One region of the Streptomyces sp. NPDC005435 genome, then DNA from elsewhere that is predicted to be linked to it. Evidence: riboswitches for the same ligand, from Rfam matches in the RefSeq annotation. Region 1 holds a riboswitch; each other region holds the start of a gene.
What was found. Region 1 has a riboswitch for cobalamin ahead of nrdI (class Ib ribonucleoside-diphosphate reductase assembly flavoprotein NrdI). Riboswitches for the same ligand answer to the same signal wherever they lie in the genome.
Positions count from the first base shown of each region.

Region 2: it holds a riboswitch for cobalamin, as region 1 does, so the genes downstream of both, metE (5-methyltetrahydropteroyltriglutamate--homocysteine S-methyltransferase) here and nrdI (class Ib ribonucleoside-diphosphate reductase assembly flavoprotein NrdI) in region 1, are expected to answer to the same signal.
Region 3: it holds a riboswitch for cobalamin, as region 1 does, so the genes downstream of both, AB0898_RS11105 (prenyltransferase/squalene oxidase repeat-containing protein) here and nrdI (class Ib ribonucleoside-diphosphate reductase assembly flavoprotein NrdI) in region 1, are expected to answer to the same signal.

Region 1 is NZ_JBEXEQ010000003.1:276,100-281,780, reverse strand. Features, by position in the region: gene aceA (isocitrate lyase) at 1-67, shown strand, start outside; gene aceB (malate synthase A) at 151-1,743, shown strand; gene AB0898_RS06170 (3-hydroxybutyryl-CoA dehydrogenase) at 1,740-2,609, shown strand; cobalamin riboswitch at 2,778-3,002, shown strand; gene nrdI (class Ib ribonucleoside-diphosphate reductase assembly flavoprotein NrdI) at 3,170-3,622, shown strand; gene nrdE (class 1b ribonucleoside-diphosphate reductase subunit alpha) at 3,619-5,681, shown strand, end outside.
Region 2 is NZ_JBEXEQ010000007.1:127,709-133,389, forward strand. Features, by position in the region: gene AB0898_RS11045 (hypothetical protein) at 146-1,231, shown strand; gene AB0898_RS11050 (aldo/keto reductase) at 1,248-2,285, opposite strand; gene AB0898_RS11055 (helix-turn-helix domain-containing protein) at 2,357-2,911, shown strand; gene AB0898_RS11060 (hypothetical protein) at 3,318-3,632, shown strand; cobalamin riboswitch at 3,745-3,896, shown strand; gene metE (5-methyltetrahydropteroyltriglutamate--homocysteine S-methyltransferase) at 4,058-5,681, shown strand, end outside.
Region 3 is NZ_JBEXEQ010000007.1:140,890-146,570, forward strand. Features, by position in the region: gene AB0898_RS11085 (ATP-binding cassette domain-containing protein) at 1-36, opposite strand, end outside; gene AB0898_RS11090 (energy-coupling factor transporter transmembrane component T) at 33-1,193, opposite strand; gene AB0898_RS11095 (hypothetical protein) at 1,199-2,173, opposite strand; cobalamin riboswitch at 2,298-2,434, opposite strand; cobalamin riboswitch at 2,548-2,621, shown strand; partial or broken gene AB0898_RS11100 (peptidase) at 2,749-3,336, shown strand; cobalamin riboswitch at 3,427-3,552, shown strand; gene AB0898_RS11105 (prenyltransferase/squalene oxidase repeat-containing protein) at 3,656-5,119, shown strand; gene AB0898_RS11110 (sulfite oxidase-like oxidoreductase) at 5,136-5,681, opposite strand, start outside.

The sequences.
Region 1 (5,681 bases):
CGCCGTCAACCCCGCCTCCTCCACCACCGCGCTGGCGGGTTCCACCGAGCAGGAGCAGTTCCACTAAGCCGCCGCAGCGGGCACCGCCGGCCGGGCGGAGGGGGACGACCGCCTCCGTCCCCCTCCGCTCCCACCCTTGAGGAGATCCCGATGTCCACCACCACGTTCACCCCGCAGCTCCGCGTCCTGGCCGCACCCGGCCACCGGCACGACGAGATCCTCACGCCCGCCGCCCTGGACTTCATCGGCAAGCTGGCCGAGGAGTTCGAGCCGCGTCGGCGGGACTTGATGAAGGAGCGCCGCCGGCAGGCGCTCCGGCTGGCGTCGGGCTCCCCGCTCGGCTTCCCCCTCGTCACCGCCGCCCTCCGTGCCGACCCGTCCTGGCGGGTCGCGCCGCCCGCGCCCGGGCTCACCGACCGGCGCGTGGAGATCACCGGGCCGCCCGACCGCCGGATGACCGTCAACGCCCTCAACTCCGGTGCCCAGGTGTGGATGGCGGACTTCGAGGACGCCACCGCGCCCCTGTGGGACAACGTGATCGGCGGCCAGCTCCATCTCCTCGACGCCATCGAGCGCCGGATCGACTTCACCACGCCCGAGGGCAAGGAGTACCGGCTGGGCGAGCGGGTCGCCACGATCATGGTCCGCCCGCGCGGCTGGCATCTGGACGAGGAGCACCTGGAGTACGACGGGCGGCCCGTGCCCGCCGCGCTCGTCGACTTCGGCCTCTACTTCTTCCACTGCGCGCAGCGGCAGATCGACGCCGGGTACGGCCCGTACTTCTACCTCCCCAAGCTGGAGAACCGGTACGAGGCCCGGCTCTGGAACGACGTCTTCAGCGCCGCCCAGGATCTGCTGGGCATCCCGCGCGGCACCGTCCGGGCCACCGTGCTCATCGAGACCATCACCGCCGCGTTCGAGATGGAGGAGATCCTCTACGAGCTGCGCGAGCACAGCGCGGGCCTGAACGCCGGCCGCTGGGACTACCTCTTCAGCGTCATCAAGACCTTCGGCCACCGCACGGACTTCCTCCTGCCCGACCGGGCCAGGGTCACCATGACCGCGCCCTTCATGCGGGCGTACACCGAGCTCCTCGTCCGCACCTGCCACAAGCGCGGCGCCCACGCCATCGGGGGCATGGCCGCGCAGGTCCCGGTCAAGGACCCGGCCGCGAACGAGGCCGCGATCGCCAAGGTGCGGCTGGACAAGGAGCGGGAGGCGGAGGACGGTTTCGACGGGTCCTGGGTGGCCCATCCCGCGCTCGTCCCCGTGTGCCGCGAGGTCTTCGACGGCGTCCTCGGCGACCGGGCGCACCAGATCGACCGCGCGCGGCACGACGTGGAGGTGGCACCGGCCGACCTGCTGTCGGTGCGGCGGATCAGCGGTCCGCCGACGCCCGAGGGCGTGCGCACCAACGTCTCGGTCGCGCTGCGCTACTTCGCGGCCTGGCTGCGCGGGCAGGGGGCGGTCGCGCTGGACGGTCTGATGGAGGACGCGGCCACCGCGGAGATCGCCCGGGTGCAGATCTGGCAGTGGCTGCGGCACCGGGTGGTCGACCGGCCGGCCGTGGAGCGGATCCTCGACGACGAGATCGCCGCGCTCGGCGCCGCGTACCCGTGGGCACCCGTCGACGACATCCGTGCCCTCTTCGAACGGACCGCCATGAGCGGTGAGTTGCCCCTCTTCTTCACCCCGGACGCCTACACCCACCACCTCGTGCGCCGGACGGAGGCCCGGGCGTGAGCGCGGTGATCGCACGCGTCGGCGTGGTCGGCGGCGGGCAGATGGGTGCGGGCATCGCGGAGGTGTGCGCGCGGGCCGGGCTGGACACCGTGGTCTGCGAGGTGGACGCGGTGGCCGCCCGCGCGGCACGCGACCGGGTCGCCGCGTCGCTCGACCGGGCGGTACGGCGCGGAAAGCTGGAGCGGGAGGCGGCACGGGACGCGCTCGCCCGGATGGTGTTCACCGGCAGTCTGGACGACCTGGCCGACCGGCAGCTCGTCGTCGAGGCCGTCGTGGAGAACGCGGACGCGAAGACCGAGGTGTTCGCCGCCCTCGACAAGATCGTCAAGGATCCGGCGGCGGTCCTCGCCACCAACACCTCCTCCCTCCCGGTCATGCGGCTCGGCATGGCCACCTCCCGCGCCGACCGGGTCGTGGGCCTGCACTTCTTCAACCCCGTCCCCGTACTGCCCCTCGTCGAGGTGGTCAGCTCACTGCACACCTCGGCCGGGACGACCCTCGCGGTGGAGGACTTCGCCACGCGCGCGCTGGGCAAGACGGTGATCCGCTCGCGGGACCGCGCCGGCTTCGTCGTCAACGCCCTGCTCATCCCCTACCTGCTCGCCGCCGTCCGGATGGCGGAGTCCGGCTTCGCGACCGCCGCCGGCATCGACGCCGGGATGGAGCTGGGCTGCGCCCACCCGATGGGCCCGCTCAGGCTCGCCGACCTCATCGGCCTGGACACCGTCGCCTCGATCGCGGAGTCGCTGTACGACGAGTTCCGCGAACCCCTCTACGCCCCTCCCCCGCTGCTCCAGCGGATGGTCGAGGCCGGGCTGCTCGGGCGGAAGAGCGGGCGCGGGTTCCACGTGTACGACCAGGGGTGAAGGCCGGCGGAAGAGTCGCGCGGGGCACTGGGATCCAGTGCCCCGCGCGGCTTTTCCGCGTCCTGATCGGCTCTGTCGCCGAGCGGCTCCGCAGCGAGACTTAGGTATACCTAAGTTTTGTCGGCAACACAACATCTGGCTTGCACCCGCACGCCGAGATCTAGATGTAGTGTTGTCGGTGCTGGTGGTTCGCCGGGCGCTCCTGTGTCCGGCGTCGCAAGAGGGAACCCGGTGGGAATCCGGGACTGCCCCGCAGCGGTGAGCGGGAACGACCGCCGTCATGAGCACTGGGCCCCGGAAGGGGGCCTGGGAAGCGACGGCCGGTAGGTGTCCTCCGATACGAGGAGGACGTGCCCGCGAGTCCGAAGACCTGCCACCGGCGCGCACGCCGGTCCGCGGTGTGCGCGCTCCGAGGCCCCGAGGGAGGGCCAGGTGGCAGACGCTCGGATCCGGGTGAGGCGATTTCTCCGCCGCCCCGGCGTCCCGTCGTACGCGCCGCTCCGCTCCTCCCCCAAGGTCCTCGGACCCGGACGGGAACGAGCGAGAGGAGACGGCGGTCGATGAGCGGTCTCGTGTATTTCTCCAGCGTCTCGGAGAACACCAAACGCTTCGTGGGGAAACTGGGCCTGCCCGCCACGCGCATCCCCCTGCACCCCCACCGCGAGGGCCTGCCGCGGGTGACCGAGCCCTATGTGCTGATCGTGCCGACCTACGGCGGCGGCGAGCGCGCCGGTGCGGTCCCCAAGCAGGTGATCCGCTTTCTGAACGTCGAGGCCAACCGCGCCCTGCTGCGCGGGGTGATCGCCTCGGGAAACACCAACTTCGGCGTGGACTACTGCCTGGCGGGCCGGGTCATCTCGGCCAAGTGCGGTGTCCCCGAGCTGTACCGATTCGAACTGCTGGGCACGGACCGCGATGTCCGCGCCGTGAGGGAAGGACTTCAGACGTTTTGGACACGACACTCGGCGCAGCAGCGACCGGCGGACTCGGCGCAGCGGCGGCCGGCGGCATGACCACTCCCGTCGTCGGCACCCCGGCCATCGGCACCCCGGCCATCGGCACGCCGGTGGCCCCGCGCGAATCGGTCGGCGCGCGCAAGGACTACCACGCGCTCAACGCCATGCTGAACATGTACGACTGCGACGGCCGCATCCAGTTCGGCAAGGACCGCGAGGCCGTCCGGCAGTACTTCCTCCAGCACGTGAACCCGAACACGGTGGTCTTCCCCACGCTGGAGGAGAAGATCGGCTATCTGATCGACAACGACTATTACGAGGCCGCGCCGATCCGGCGCTACCCGTGGGAGTTCGTCAAGGGCCTGTACCGGCAGGCGTACGCCCACGAGCACCGGTTCCGCACCTTCCTCGGCGCGTTCAAGTACTACACCTCGTACACGCTGAAGACGTTCGACAACTCCCGTTACCTGGAGCGGTACGAGGACCGGGTGGTCGCCACCGCCCTGTATCTCGGCGCCGGGGACGAGGAGTTGGCGTCCCGGCTGGTCGACGAGATGATGACCGGCCGTTTCCAGCCCGCCACCCCCACCTTCCTCAACGCCGGCAAGGCGCAGCGCGGCGAGCTGATCTCCTGCTTCCTGCTGCGCGTCGAGGACAACCTGGAATCGATCGGCCGGGGTGTCAACTCCGCGCTCCAGCTGTCCAAGCGGGGCGGTGGGGTCGCCCTGCTGCTGACCAACCTGCGGGAGCGCGGCGCCCCGATCAAGAAAATCGAGAACCAGTCCTCGGGCGTGGTCCCGGTGATGAAGCTCCTGGAGGACTCCTTCTCGTACGCCAACCAGCTCGGCGCGCGGCAGGGCGCGGGCGCGGTGTATCTGCACGCCCATCACCCGGACATCATGCGGTTCCTGGACACCAAGCGGGAGAACGCGGACGAAAAGATCCGCATCAAGACCCTCTCGCTCGGCGTGGTCGTCCCGGACATCACCTTCGAACTCGCCAAGCGCAACGAGGACATGCACCTGTTCTCGCCGTACGACGTGGAACGCGAGTACGGCAAGCCGCTGTCGGACCTGTCGGTGAGCGAGCACTACGACGACCTGGTCGCCAACCCCCGTATCCGCAAGACCACGTTGAGCGCCCGCGAGTTCTTCAAGACGGTCGCGGAGCTGCAGTTCGAGTCGGGTTACCCGTATCTGCTGTTCGAGGACACGGTGAACCGGGCGAACCCGATCCCCGGCTGGATCAACATGTCCAACCTGTGCTCGGAGATTCTCCAGGTCAACACGCCCAGCACGTACGACACTTCGCTCGGGTACGAGCACGTCGGCAAGGACATCTCCTGCAATCTGGGTTCGCTGAACATCGCGGCGGCGATGGCCTCCCCGGACTTCGGGGCCACCGTGGAGACGGCGGTGCGCGGGCTGACCTCGGTCTCCGACCAGTCGTACATCGACGCCGTGCCGTCCGTGGCCCGCGGCAACGAGCTGTCGCACGCCATCGGCCTCGGCCAGATGAACCTGCACGGCTACCTCGCCTCGCGGCACATCCATTACGGCAGCGAGGAGGGCGTCGACTTCACGGACATGTACTTCTACGCCGTCGCCTATCACGCGCTGCGCGCCTCGAACCGGATCGCGCGGGAACGCGGCACCGCCTTCGACGGCTTCGAGCAGTCCGCGTACGCCGACGGCTCGTACTTCGACAAGTACACCGAGCGGGCGTGGGAGCCGGCCACCGAGCGGGTGCGGGCCCTGTTCGCGGAGGCCGGGGTGCGGCTGCCGGACCAGGCCGACTGGCGGGAGCTGCGCGCCTCCGTCATGGAGCACGGCATCTACAACCAGTACCTCCAGGCCGTGCCGCCCACCGGCTCCATCAGCTACATCAACGACGCCACCGCCTCCATCCACCCGGTCGCCGCCAAGGTGGAGATCCGCAAGGAGGGCCGGCTCGGCCGCGTCTACTACCCGGCGCCGCACATGGACGACGACAACCTGGAGTACTTCCAGGACGCGTACGAGATCGGCTACGAGAAGATCATCGACACCTACGCGGCCGCCACCCGGCACGTCGACCAGGGGCTGAGCTGCACGCTGTTCTTCCGGGACACGGCCAC
Region 2 (5,681 bases), on a different contig from region 1:
GCCGGGAATCACCGCGCGCGGACACCCGATCAAGCGCCCGGGTTGTACGCACATCGTGCGGTTGACCCACGACTTGGGCGTGCGGTTCCATCCCCCAGGAGTCCTCGGTGAGGGGCCGGGGGCACAGGGGGTTTCGGGGGGAAGCATGTCCAGTGCTGTGCGTGTGTCCTTGGTGGCCGTGCTGGTGCTCGCGGGGGCGGGTACCGCGGTGGCGGCCCCCGCCCACTCGGCCGACTCTGCCGGGACGAGAGTCGAGCGGATCAGCACGGGGTCGGACGGAAGCCAGCTGCCGAAGGCGTCGGCGAGCGGGGTCGTCAGCGCCGACGGACGGTACGCGGCGTTCCTGAGCAACGACCCCGCGGGCGGTATCGACAAGCTGCTGTACCTGAAGAACCTGCGCACCGGCAGGCTCACCAAGGTGCCGGAGAACCTGGTGTACACCATGGTCACCGGGCTCAGCGCGGACGGCCGCCGCCTCGCGTACTCCGACAGCAACCGCTATCCCAAGCCGTACGTGTACGACCGGGTGACCGGCGAGACCCAGCTGCTGTGGCCCGCCGACGCCGGCTCGTACGAGCTGGGTGAGACGGCGGCGATCAGCGGTGACGGCCGCAGTGTCGCGTACACGCTCGGCGACCGGAGCGGCCTGGAGTACGCGAACGTGCTGTACGTCCGCGACCTGGCCAGCGGCGCGGACGATCAGATCATCAAGCTGGACCGTTCCTCCATGATCAACCGCGCCTCGCTCGACGCGAAGGGCCGCACCCTCGCGTACAGTCTCACCTCGGGTGCCGAAGACGGTGAGATCTATGTGAAGGACCGCCACACCGGCACGACCCGACGTGTCGACACCGGCACCCAGGCCTATCTGGTCCAGCTCTCCGCCGACGGCCACAGGGTGTTGTTCAACGTCCATCTCGGGGACGGGGTGTGGGTCGCCTACCTGCGTGACCTCCGCACCGGCGAGGTCCGCCGGATCGCCGACGGCCCCGCCGCCTCGGGAGACGCCTCGCTGCGGCACGTCCTGCTCACCGACGACGGCTCCCTGGTCCTGCGCGACCTGCGCACCGGCCGGCAGCGCACCGTCGCCCCGGCCGGGTCCGCCACCGCGCTGCCCGGCTCGGTGACGGGGAACGGGGGCGCGGCCGTCTTCACCTCCACCGCGGGCGACCTGGTGCCGGGCGACACCAACGAGGTCTCGGACGTGTTCGTCGCCCACTCCCACCGCTAGGCGTCGCCTTCGAGTGTCACGCGGGCCTGCGGCGCTGTCCGGGGTCGGTCAGCGCCGGGCGCCTGTAGTCGATGTCGGCGGGGTTGAGCGTGACGCCGGGGGCGACGATCTCGTCGATGCGGTCGAGGAGTTCGTCGTCGAGCCGGACCTCGGCGGCGGCGAGCTGGTCGGTGAGCTGCCCGACCGTGCGGGCACCGAGGATCACCGAGGTGACGCCCGGGTGGGCCGACGCGAAGGCGAGCGCCAGGTGTGTCAGGGAGATTCCCGCCTCGTCCGCCACGGCCGACAGGCGCTCGACGGCGTCGATCTTGCGCTGGTCGCCCGGCAGGCCGAGGTCGAACTTGTGGGGGATGGCCTGCCGGGACCCGTTCATCTCGATCGGCTCGCCACGGCGGAACCGCCCGGCCGGCCAGCCGCTGTCGAGGGGACTCCAGGTCAGCACGCCGAGTCCGTATTTCCGCGCGGTGGACAGCACGTCCGCCTCGATCCCGCGCACGAGGACGGAGTACGGGGGCTGCTCGGTGCGGAAGGGGATGTGGTTGCGGCGGTCGGCGGTCCACTGGGCCTCGACCAGCTGTTCGGCGGGGAAGTTTGAGGTCCCGATGGCCATGATCTTGCCCGCGCGCACCAGGTCGGACAGGACCGAGAGCGTCTCGTCGATGTCCGTGCTCGGGTCCGGGCGATGGACCTGGTAGAGGTCGATGCGGTCGGTTCCCAGGCGGCGCAGACTGTCGTCGACGGCCCTGGTGAGCCAACGGCGGGAGTTTCCCTGCCGGTTGGGGTCCTCGTCCTTGTAACGGACCGGGAAGTGCCCCTTCGTCGCGAGCACGACCTCGTCGCGGCGGTCCCGGACGGCCTTGCCCACGATCTCCTCGGCCTCGCCGCCGGAGTACTGGTCCGCGGTGTCGATGAGGCTGATCCCGGCGTCCAGAGCCGTGTGAATGAGCCGGGCCGCGTCGTCGTGATCCATGTTCCCCCACGCGCCCAGGCGCAGGGTGCCCAGCGCGAACTTACCGACCGATATGCCGGTGCGGCCCAGCTTCCTCTGCTGCATCACTCACTGCTCCTCGATGTCGTCTCTCCCCGCGGACGAATCGGCCCCTGCGGGCCGACACCGAACGGACCATGCGGACGATCCTGGAAGCGGCCGAACGCGTCCTGGCCGCCAACCCGGCGGCGACCATGGAGCAAGCCGCCCGGGCCGCCGGCGTCGCCCGGACCACGGTCCATCGCCGGTTCGCCACCCGTGAGGCGCTCCTCGACGAGCTGACCGGCTGGGCCGCCCGCCAGTTCGCGGACGCCGTCGCCACCGCCCGCCCGGACGCCGCCCCGCCACTCGTCGCCCTCTGCCAGGTCACCGCCAACGTTCTCCGGGTGAAGACCGACTGGTCGTTCGCCATGAACCGCGCGGCCGACGACGCCCACCCCGAGGCGGCCCGCGTCTACGGCGAGGTCCGGGCCACCTGCGCCCGGCTCCTCCGCCGCGCCCAGGAGGCGGGCGTGCTCCGCCCCGGCATCGACCTCGACTGGACCCGGCGTGTCTACTACGCCCTCATCCACGAGGCGGCCAAGGAGAACGCGGAAGGCGGCGACACGGACGCGCTCGCCACCCGCGTCGTGGACACGCTGCTGCGGGGCGCCGGGGCTCCGGCCGGACTCGCGGGGCAGACGGGAATCTGAAGACAGGCCCTGGGGGACGCCCCCCCGGTTCTGCGATCATGATCGGAGCAGCCGGGGAGAGGGGTGGTCGCGCGTGTCCGAGGCATCGGCCGGGGTGCCCGAGGCATCCGCCGGGGTGTCCGAGGCGCCGGCCGGGCTGCCCGAGGCGCCGGCCCGGGTGTCCGAGGCATCCACCCAGGTGCCAGAGGCGCCCGTCGGGCTGCCCGAGGCACCGGCCCGGGTGCCCGAGCCATCCGCCCGGGTATCCGAGGTGCCGGTCGGAGTGTCCGAGGGATCCGCCCAGGTATCCGAGGCGCCGGTCGGAGTGTCCGAGGGATCCGCCCAGGTATCCGAGGCATCGGCCGGGCCGCCCGAGCCATCCGCCGAAGTGGCGAGCGCCCCGGGGCACCCCGTGCCGTGCCGGGTCGTGGTCTGCCGGGACTGCTGCTGTGGCACCGCCAAGGTGCCCGGGGTGGACCACGCGGCGCAGACCGCGCGGCTGCGTGCCGAGGTGCCCGTGCGGGTCTCGGAGTGTCTCGACGTGTGCGAGCGGGCCAACGTCATCGTCGTCCAGCCGTCCGCCGCCGGGCGGGCGGCCGGGGGCCGACCGGTCTGGCTGGGCCTGGTGAACGACCCCGCCGCGACCGAGGACATCACCGAGTGGGTACGGGCCGGGGGCCCGGGCGTGGCGCCGCTGCCGGAGATCCTCGGGCTGTACGCCTTCCCGCCGCCGAGGCGGTAGCACCTCCCCGCGGGCCCATCCGAATGGTGGACGTCACCCCCCGAACCCGGCCCCCGCCCCCTAGGCTGGCCCGTGCAGCTGGTTCGACCCGTCCGCCAGGCGGGGGCGTCGCAAGAGGGAACCCGGTGGGAATCCGGGACTGCCCCGCAGCGGTGAGCGGGAACGACCGCCGTCATACGCACTGGGTCCGCAGCGGGCCTGGGAAGCGACGGCCAGTAGGTGTCCTCCGGTACGAGGGGGACGTGCCCGCGAGTCCGAAGACCTGCCACTGCCCGCGCGCGACCACTCGTGCGCGGACATCCCGGTGACCTCGTGGGCGGGTCGGCGTAGGCGACCGAACGGCAGCCGCCGTGCGGTCCGTCACCCCTTCGCGCGTTCGCGGTGTTCCCGGGATCTCAGGGATTCATCTCGCGAAGGAGATCTCCGTGACAGCCAAGTCCGCAGCCGCGGCAGCACGGTCCACCGTGTACGGCTACCCCCGCCAGGGCCCGAACCGGGAACTGAAGAAGGCCGTCGAGGGCTACTGGAAGGGCCGCGTCACCGCGGGCGCCCTCAGGGACACGGCCGCCGGACTCCGGCGGAGCAACTGGCGGCAGCTCGCCGACGCCGGTATCGACGAGGTCCCGGCCGGCGACTTCTCGTACTACGACCACGTCCTGGACACCACCGTCATGGTGGGCGCGATCCCGGAGCGGCACCGCGACGCCGTCGAAGCCGACGCCCTGGACGGCTACTTCGCGATGGCGCGCGGCACGCAGGAGGTCGCGCCGCTGGAGATGACGAAGTGGTTCGACACGAACTACCACCATCTGGTGCCGGAGTTGGGTCCGGACACCGTCTTCACCGCCAACTCGGCCAAGCAGGTGGGCGAGCTGAAGGAGGCTCTCGCCCTGGGCCTGTCCGCCCGTCCCGTCCTGATCGGACCCGTCACCTATCTGCTGCTGGCCAAGCCCGCGCCCGGCGCCCCGGCCGATTTCGAACCGCTCACCCTGCTGGACCGTCTGCTGCCGGTCTACGCCGAGGTGCTGGCCGATCTGCGCGCGGCGGGCGCCGAGTGGGTGCAGCTGGACGAGCCCGCCCTGGTGCAGGACCGCACCCCGGCCGAGCTGAACGCCGTCGAGCGGGCGTACCGCGAGCTGGGCGCCCGTACCGACCGGCCGAAGCTGCTGGTCTCCTCGTACTTCGACCGGCTCGGCGCGGCCCTGCCGGTGCTCGCCAAGGCGCCGGTCGAAGGACTGGCCCTCGACTTCACCCGGGCGGGCAGCCTGGAGGACCTCGCGGCCGTGGGCGGGCTGCCCGGCAAGCGGCTGGTCGCGGGAGTCGTGGACGGCCGCAACATCTGGGTGAACGACCTCGCCAAGTCCCTGTCCACTCTGGGGACGTTGCTCGGCCTGGCCGACCGGGTGGATGTTTCCGCCTCCTGCTCCCTGCTGCATGTGCCGCTCGACGCGGCCGCCGAGCGGGAGATCGACCCGCAGATCCTGCGCTGGCTGGCCTTCGCCCGGCAGAAGACCGCGGAAGTCGTCACCCTCGCCAAGGGACTGACCCGTGGCACCGGTGCCATCTCGGCGGAACTGGCCGCCAACCGGGCCGACTTGGCGTCCCGGGCGACCTCCCCCATCACCCACGACCCCGCCGTCCGGGCCCGCGCCGCCGCCGTGACCGAGGCGGACGCCCGCCGCTCCCAGCCCTACGCCGAGCGGACGGCCGCGCAGCGCGCGCATCTCAGGCTGCCGCTGCTGCCGACGACCACGATCGGCTCGTTCCCGCAGACCGCCGAACTCCGCACCGCACGCGCGGACTTGAACGCGGGCCGGATCGACACGGCCGGGTACGAGGACCGGATCAGGGCGGAGATCCAGGAGGTGATCGCCTTCCAGGAGAAGGCGGGCATCGACGTCCTGGTGCACGGCGAGGCCGAACGCAACGACATGGTCCAGTACTTCGCCGAGCAGCTCACCGGCTACCTCGCCACCCGGCACGGCTGGGTCCAGTCCTACGGCACCCGTTACGTCCGGCCGCCGATCCTCGCCGGCGACATCTCGCGCC
Region 3 (5,681 bases), on a different contig from region 1:
GTCGTAGTGCAGGGTGACCTGGTCGAAGGTGATCACGCGGAGGGTGCCTTCCGGAGCGGGTGGGGCGGGGGCGCGGCGAAGGCGGCCGTACCGGCGAGGAGGATGGCGGCGGTGGGGACGAGCGGGAGGCCCGGCCACGTCAGCGGATAGTAGGTGGGGTTGAGCTGGGCGGGGTCGTAGCCGAGGTTGGCGAAGAGGAGGACGGCGGACAGCACGCCGCTGCCGGCGACGGCCCATTCGGGCAGGCGCCAGGGGTCGGGCCGGTAGGTGGTGCGGGTGACCCGGCGGCCGCCGAGGCGGAGGCCCGCCACGCACAGCACGGCTCCCGCACCCATCGAGGGCAGGCCCAGGAACGCGGGCGCGCTCGCGTCGAGCAGCCCGTAGGCCCCGGCGCACAGGCCGCACATGCCGAGCAGCATCAGCGCGCCGGTGATCCGCCGGGAGCGGCGGGTGGCGGTGCCGGCGCGGCCGTAGCCCCGGGAGTCCATGGCGGCGGCCAGGCGCAGGGAGCGTTCGAGGGCGTCCTCCAGGACGGGTACGGCGATGCCGCGCAGCGCCTTGAGGCCCTTGGTCCGTCCGGCGCGCAACTTCCGGGCGCGGGAGACGCGTTGGACGCTCTGGACGAGCTGCGGGGCGACGCTGATCGCGACGGTGACGGCCACCCCGAGTTCGTGGAGCGCGCCCGGCAGTACGCGCAGGGCGCGTTTGGGGTTGGCGAGGGTGTTGGCGGCGCCGATGCAGCACAGCATGCAGGCGAGCCGCAGCCCGTCGGTGGCCGCCGAGAGCAGCGCCTCCAGCGAGACGGGGCCGCCGAGTTGGATGCCCGCGTACCAGTCGGGGGTGGGGATGTGCGGCAGGGAGAACAGGAAGTGGTCGTGCGGGGTGATGCCGGTGGCGAACACGGCCCGGAAGAGCACCCGGATCGCGACGACCGTGAGCGCGAGATACAGGTAGTACTTGAAGCCGCGCGCCCAGGGCGCCTCGGTGCGCCGCGCGGTGACGACGTAGCCGAGGACGGCGAGCACGAGGAACAGCAGCAGCGGGTTGTTGGTGCGGCTGACGGCGGTGGCGAGGGACAGCGCCCACACCCACCAGGCCACGGGGTGCAGGGTGCGCGGCAGCCGCCGTCCTCCCTGGTCCGGGGCCGGGCCGGTGGGGGTGGCGGGCGTCGCGGCGAGGGTCGTACGGGCCATCGGGGTCACTCGGTACGTCGGCGCCGGCGCGCCTCGAACACGGCCGCGCCGCCGATCAGGACGACCAGGCCGCCCGCTGCGGCGACGGGAAGGACCGACCCGGAGTCGTGTTCGGCGTCGGCGGCGGGGGCCGCGTCGACGACCTTCGTACGGGTGGTGGGCGCGGCCTTGACCGACACGGCCGGGGTGGGGCTGGCGGTCGGCGAGGGCGTGGCGCTCGCGCTCTTCGAAGGCTTGGGCTTGGGCTTGGCCGTGGGCTTGCTCTCGGCCTTCTTCGCCGGCTGCTTCGGCGGGGCGGCCGCCGTGCGGTGGGGCTGGGCGGGCTGCCGCTGCGGTGCCGGGCCGGTGTCGGTGTCCGGGGGCAGCGGGGGTGCCTTCGCGGTGGAGGCGGGTTTGCCGGCGTCGCCCTGCGGGGCGGTGTTGTGGGCGCGCAGCTGGTCGGGGGTGATCCTGGGGCGGCCCTGGGTGCCCTCGATGTTCGTGCCGCCGAAGATCCACAGGTCGACGCTGCCGGGCTTGGGGCGGTAGAGCATCGCGCCGAGCTGGCTGTAGGTCCAGTCGTCGGCGCCGGGGTCGGCGTGCCAGTAGGACCAGTAGGCGGAGGCGGGCGGGGTGAGGACGCAGTCGTCGTCGGCGGGGGTGGGGTACTGCCTGCCGCCCTGGTAACCGCTGTAGCCGATACGGCAGATGAAGGCGGGCCCGTCGTGTCCGGTGCCGGCCGTCTGCCAGCCGCCCTGGTTCAGCAGCTCGTAGCCGGTGGTGGGGGTGGTGCCGCAGGAGCGCAGGACCGGGCCGCCCCAGTGGCTGAAGTCGACGGCGAGGACGACGCCGGAGGTGGTGGTGCAGCGGCCCATGGCCTGCGGGGCGGCGCTCGCGGGCGGGGCGGTGGTGGTGAACAGGGCAGCCGTGAGGCCGAGGGCCGCGAGGAGCCCGGCGAGTCTGCCTCGTCCGCGGGTGTCTCCGTGCGCCGCTGTGCCCATCGCCGTCCCCCTCGTAGCGTCGAGGCCGGCGCGGGCGGGAACGTGGCTCAAGGCTGCCGTACCGGGCCGAAGTGCCGGGCGTACGACAGCTGTTGGCACCACACCGCAGTCCGCGACGGCGTCAGTTGCTCTCTGATCTCGCTCCAGGCATTCCGGCTCGCCCACCTCCCGGTGGGCCCACGGTTGCGGGTCAGCGCCGGTTTTCGACCGGCTTCCCCTGGAACTTGTTGCTTCTCAGGCGGATTTGAGCACGATTCGTAAGGGTCGTCAAGGACAGGACGGGGCGGACAGCGGCCGGCTCCCCGGCGATGAGGGCACCCATTGACGCGGAGCGGGCGAACGTGGTCGCATGACGCGCTTTCACTTCAGCACTCAGGGGAAGCCGGTCGGAGTCCGGCGCTGTCCCGCAACCGTAGGTCCGTCGGCGGACGGGCGAGCCGGAGCACCTGGGCTGGAGCCAGGACCGAAGCGCCGTCGTGGACTGCGGCGTGGACCGGAAGGCCGCACCAGGGCTGCCCCCGTGCGCCGCCCGTCTCCCACGCCCGGTCGCGGACGGCCGAGTTGGAGGGGCTGTCATGAAGAACGCCACCGGACGTACCGCCGCGCGACGCACCGCCACGAGACGCACCGCTGCCGGACGCGCCGTTCCGCGAGCGCTCGCGGCGGCCGCGCTCACCCTGGCCGCGACGGGAGCCGCCGTGACCGGTGCGGCCGCCCCGGCGGCGGCCGATCCGCTGTCGAGCTGCACCCCGACCAAGGGCGCGATCGTCGCCGTCGACTTCGGGCCGTGGGGCGGCTCGGTGGTGCGCGGCTGCGACGCAAGCCCGACCACCGGCTACAACCTGCTGCACAACGGCGGCTTCACCACCGCCGGTACGCAGCACGACGGCCCCGCCTTCATCTGCCGGATCGGCAACGCGTCCTTCAACAGCGGGACCCAGTACCCGACTCCGGCGCAGGACGCCTGCGTCCTCACCCCGCCCGCCTCCGCCTACTGGTCCTACTGGATCGCCCCGGCGGGCCAGTCGACCTGGACGTACAGCCCGCTCGGCGCCATGAGCGACAAGCCGAAGGCCGGCGAGGTCGAGGCGTGGGTCTACGGCTCGACCAGCATCGACGGGACGACGGGCAAGCCGAAGTTCACGCCGGATTCGGTGCGGGCGCACTGAGCGGCGGGCGGGAGCCGGGACGGCCGGCCTCGGCTCCCTCGCCCAATCGGGCACTGCGCGTGACGCGTTGACGACACCTCCCGGCCGTGGTGAGATGCTCTCCGTTTCAGCGGTCAGGGGAAGCCGGTCAGAATCCGGCGCTGACCCGCAACCGTGGGCCCGTCGGGAGACGGGCGAGCCGGATCACCTGCGCTGGGACCGTCACACGATCCAACACCGTCGAGGACTGCGGTGTGGAGCGGCCCTCCGGGTTGCCCCGGTCCGGACCCCGTCTCCGCACACACGTCGCTCGCGGCCGACCGAGGGGGGCCTCGTGCACCGAATTCCGAGTGGAAGACCGAGCGGCAGCGGGAGAACGGCGGCCGCGGCCACCGCGTTCCTCCTGGTGTCGGCGGCCGGTGTCTCCCTCTGGACGGCGGCGCTGCCGGCCCACGCCGACCCGCTGGTCCCGGCGGTTCCCTCCACGTCCGCCGCGCCCCTGGCCAAGTCCCCCGCCGTGCGGGCCGCGGCTCCCGACCTGGACAAGGGCACCGCCTATCTGGTCGCCCCGGCCCAGCTGACGGACGGCCACTACTACGAGCCGTTCGGCGGCGGGTTCGCCGATTTCGGCCTGACGATCGACGGGGCGTACGCGCTGGCCGCGACCCGGAAGAACGACGCCGCCTTCACGAAGATCGTGGACTTCCTGGACCAGCGGAAGACCGACGGCACCGAGCGGACGGTCAACGACTGGACAGGGATCGGCACTTCGTACGTGAGCGGCGGTGCGATCGGCAAGGAGGCGCTGCTCGCGGAGGTGGCGGGCAGGGACCCGCGCGCGTTCGGCGGCCAGGATCTGATCGCCGCGCTGGACAAGGCCGTGTGCGCCGAGGCGAGTACGGCGGACACGAGTTGCGCGGCACCGGGCGCCTACACGTACGCGCCCTCGGTGTTCTCCCAGTCCCTCGGTGTCATGGCCCAGTTGAGGGCGGACGACACCGCCAACGCGGCCGCGCCGGTCGCGTACTTGAAGAAGCTTCAGAACGCCAACGGCTCCTGGCCGAGCCTGATCCCCTCGACCGGTGACTCGGACGTGGACTCCACCGCGATGGCGGTGATGGCCCTCGCGCTCCTCCCCGACGACGAGTCGGCCTCGGCCGCCGTGGCGAAGGGCGTGGCCTGGATCGCGAAGCAGCAGAAGGCGGACGGCGGTTTCCCCGGCGCGGCGGGCGACTCCACCAACTCGGCGGGCCTGGCGGTGCAGGGCCTCGGTCTGGACGCGGACACCTACAAGGCGGAGATCGCCAAGGCGCGTGCCTTCCTCGCCGGCCAGCAGAACGAGGACGGCGGTTTCAACGTGGCCGCCGACGGCCAGCAGGGCTCCGACGTCCGCGCCTCCACGCAGGCGCTGGGCGGCTCGACGGGGATCTCGTTCGGCACGCTGTCCCTCACCCCGGGGACCTCGCCGTCCCCGTCGGCCCCCGGGTCCCCGTCCCCCAAGCCCTCCCCCACCGCGTCCACCACCCGGAAACCCTCGCCGACCGCCTCGGACCCCGCCGCGACCCCCACCATCAGCACCGTCCCGGACACCCCGGCCCCGTCGGACACCTCCACGGCCCCGGCCCCGGCCGTGCCGACGACGGACACTCCCGCGCCCGCCGGCGGCGGTGGCGAACTGGCCGCCACGGGAACGGACGCGGGCACTCAGACCCTGCTGGCGGCGGCCTTCCTCCTGACGGGAGCGGCCACCGTCACCGCGGCCCGCCGCCCCCGCGTCCGGCCGGCCCGTCACCGGTGACGAGCGGGCCCCGGCGTCACGGCCCGTCCCCCGGCCCCTCCTGGCAGGAGTACCGCTGCTCCCGCCAGGGGTCGCCGATGTTGTGGTAGCCGCGTTCCTCCCAGAAGCCCCGGCGGTCCTCGGTGAGGTAGTCGATGGCGCGCAGCCACTTGGGGCTCTTGTAGCCGTAGAGGTGGGGGACGACCAGGCGCAGCGGGAAGCCGTGTTCGGCGGTGAGGGGTTCGCCGTTGTGGTGGGTGGCCAGGAGGGTGTCGGGGGTGTCGAAGTCGGAGAGCCGCAGGTTGGCCGAGTAGCCGTACTCCGCCCAGGCCATGACATGACTGACCCCGGGTGCGGGCGGGGCGAGGTCGAGGACGGCGCGCGCGGGGATGCCGTACCACTCGTGGTCGGTGGAGGTGGGGCCGGTGGCGCAGTGCAGGTCGGCCACCACGGTGGTGTGCGGGAGCGCGGTCAGGTCGTCGAAGAGCCACTGCCGCTCCTCGCCGGAGGCGGTGGCGCCGAAGACGCGCAGGTTCCAGCGCTGGGGGCGGAAGCGGGGTACGGAGCCGTAGTGCGAGACGGG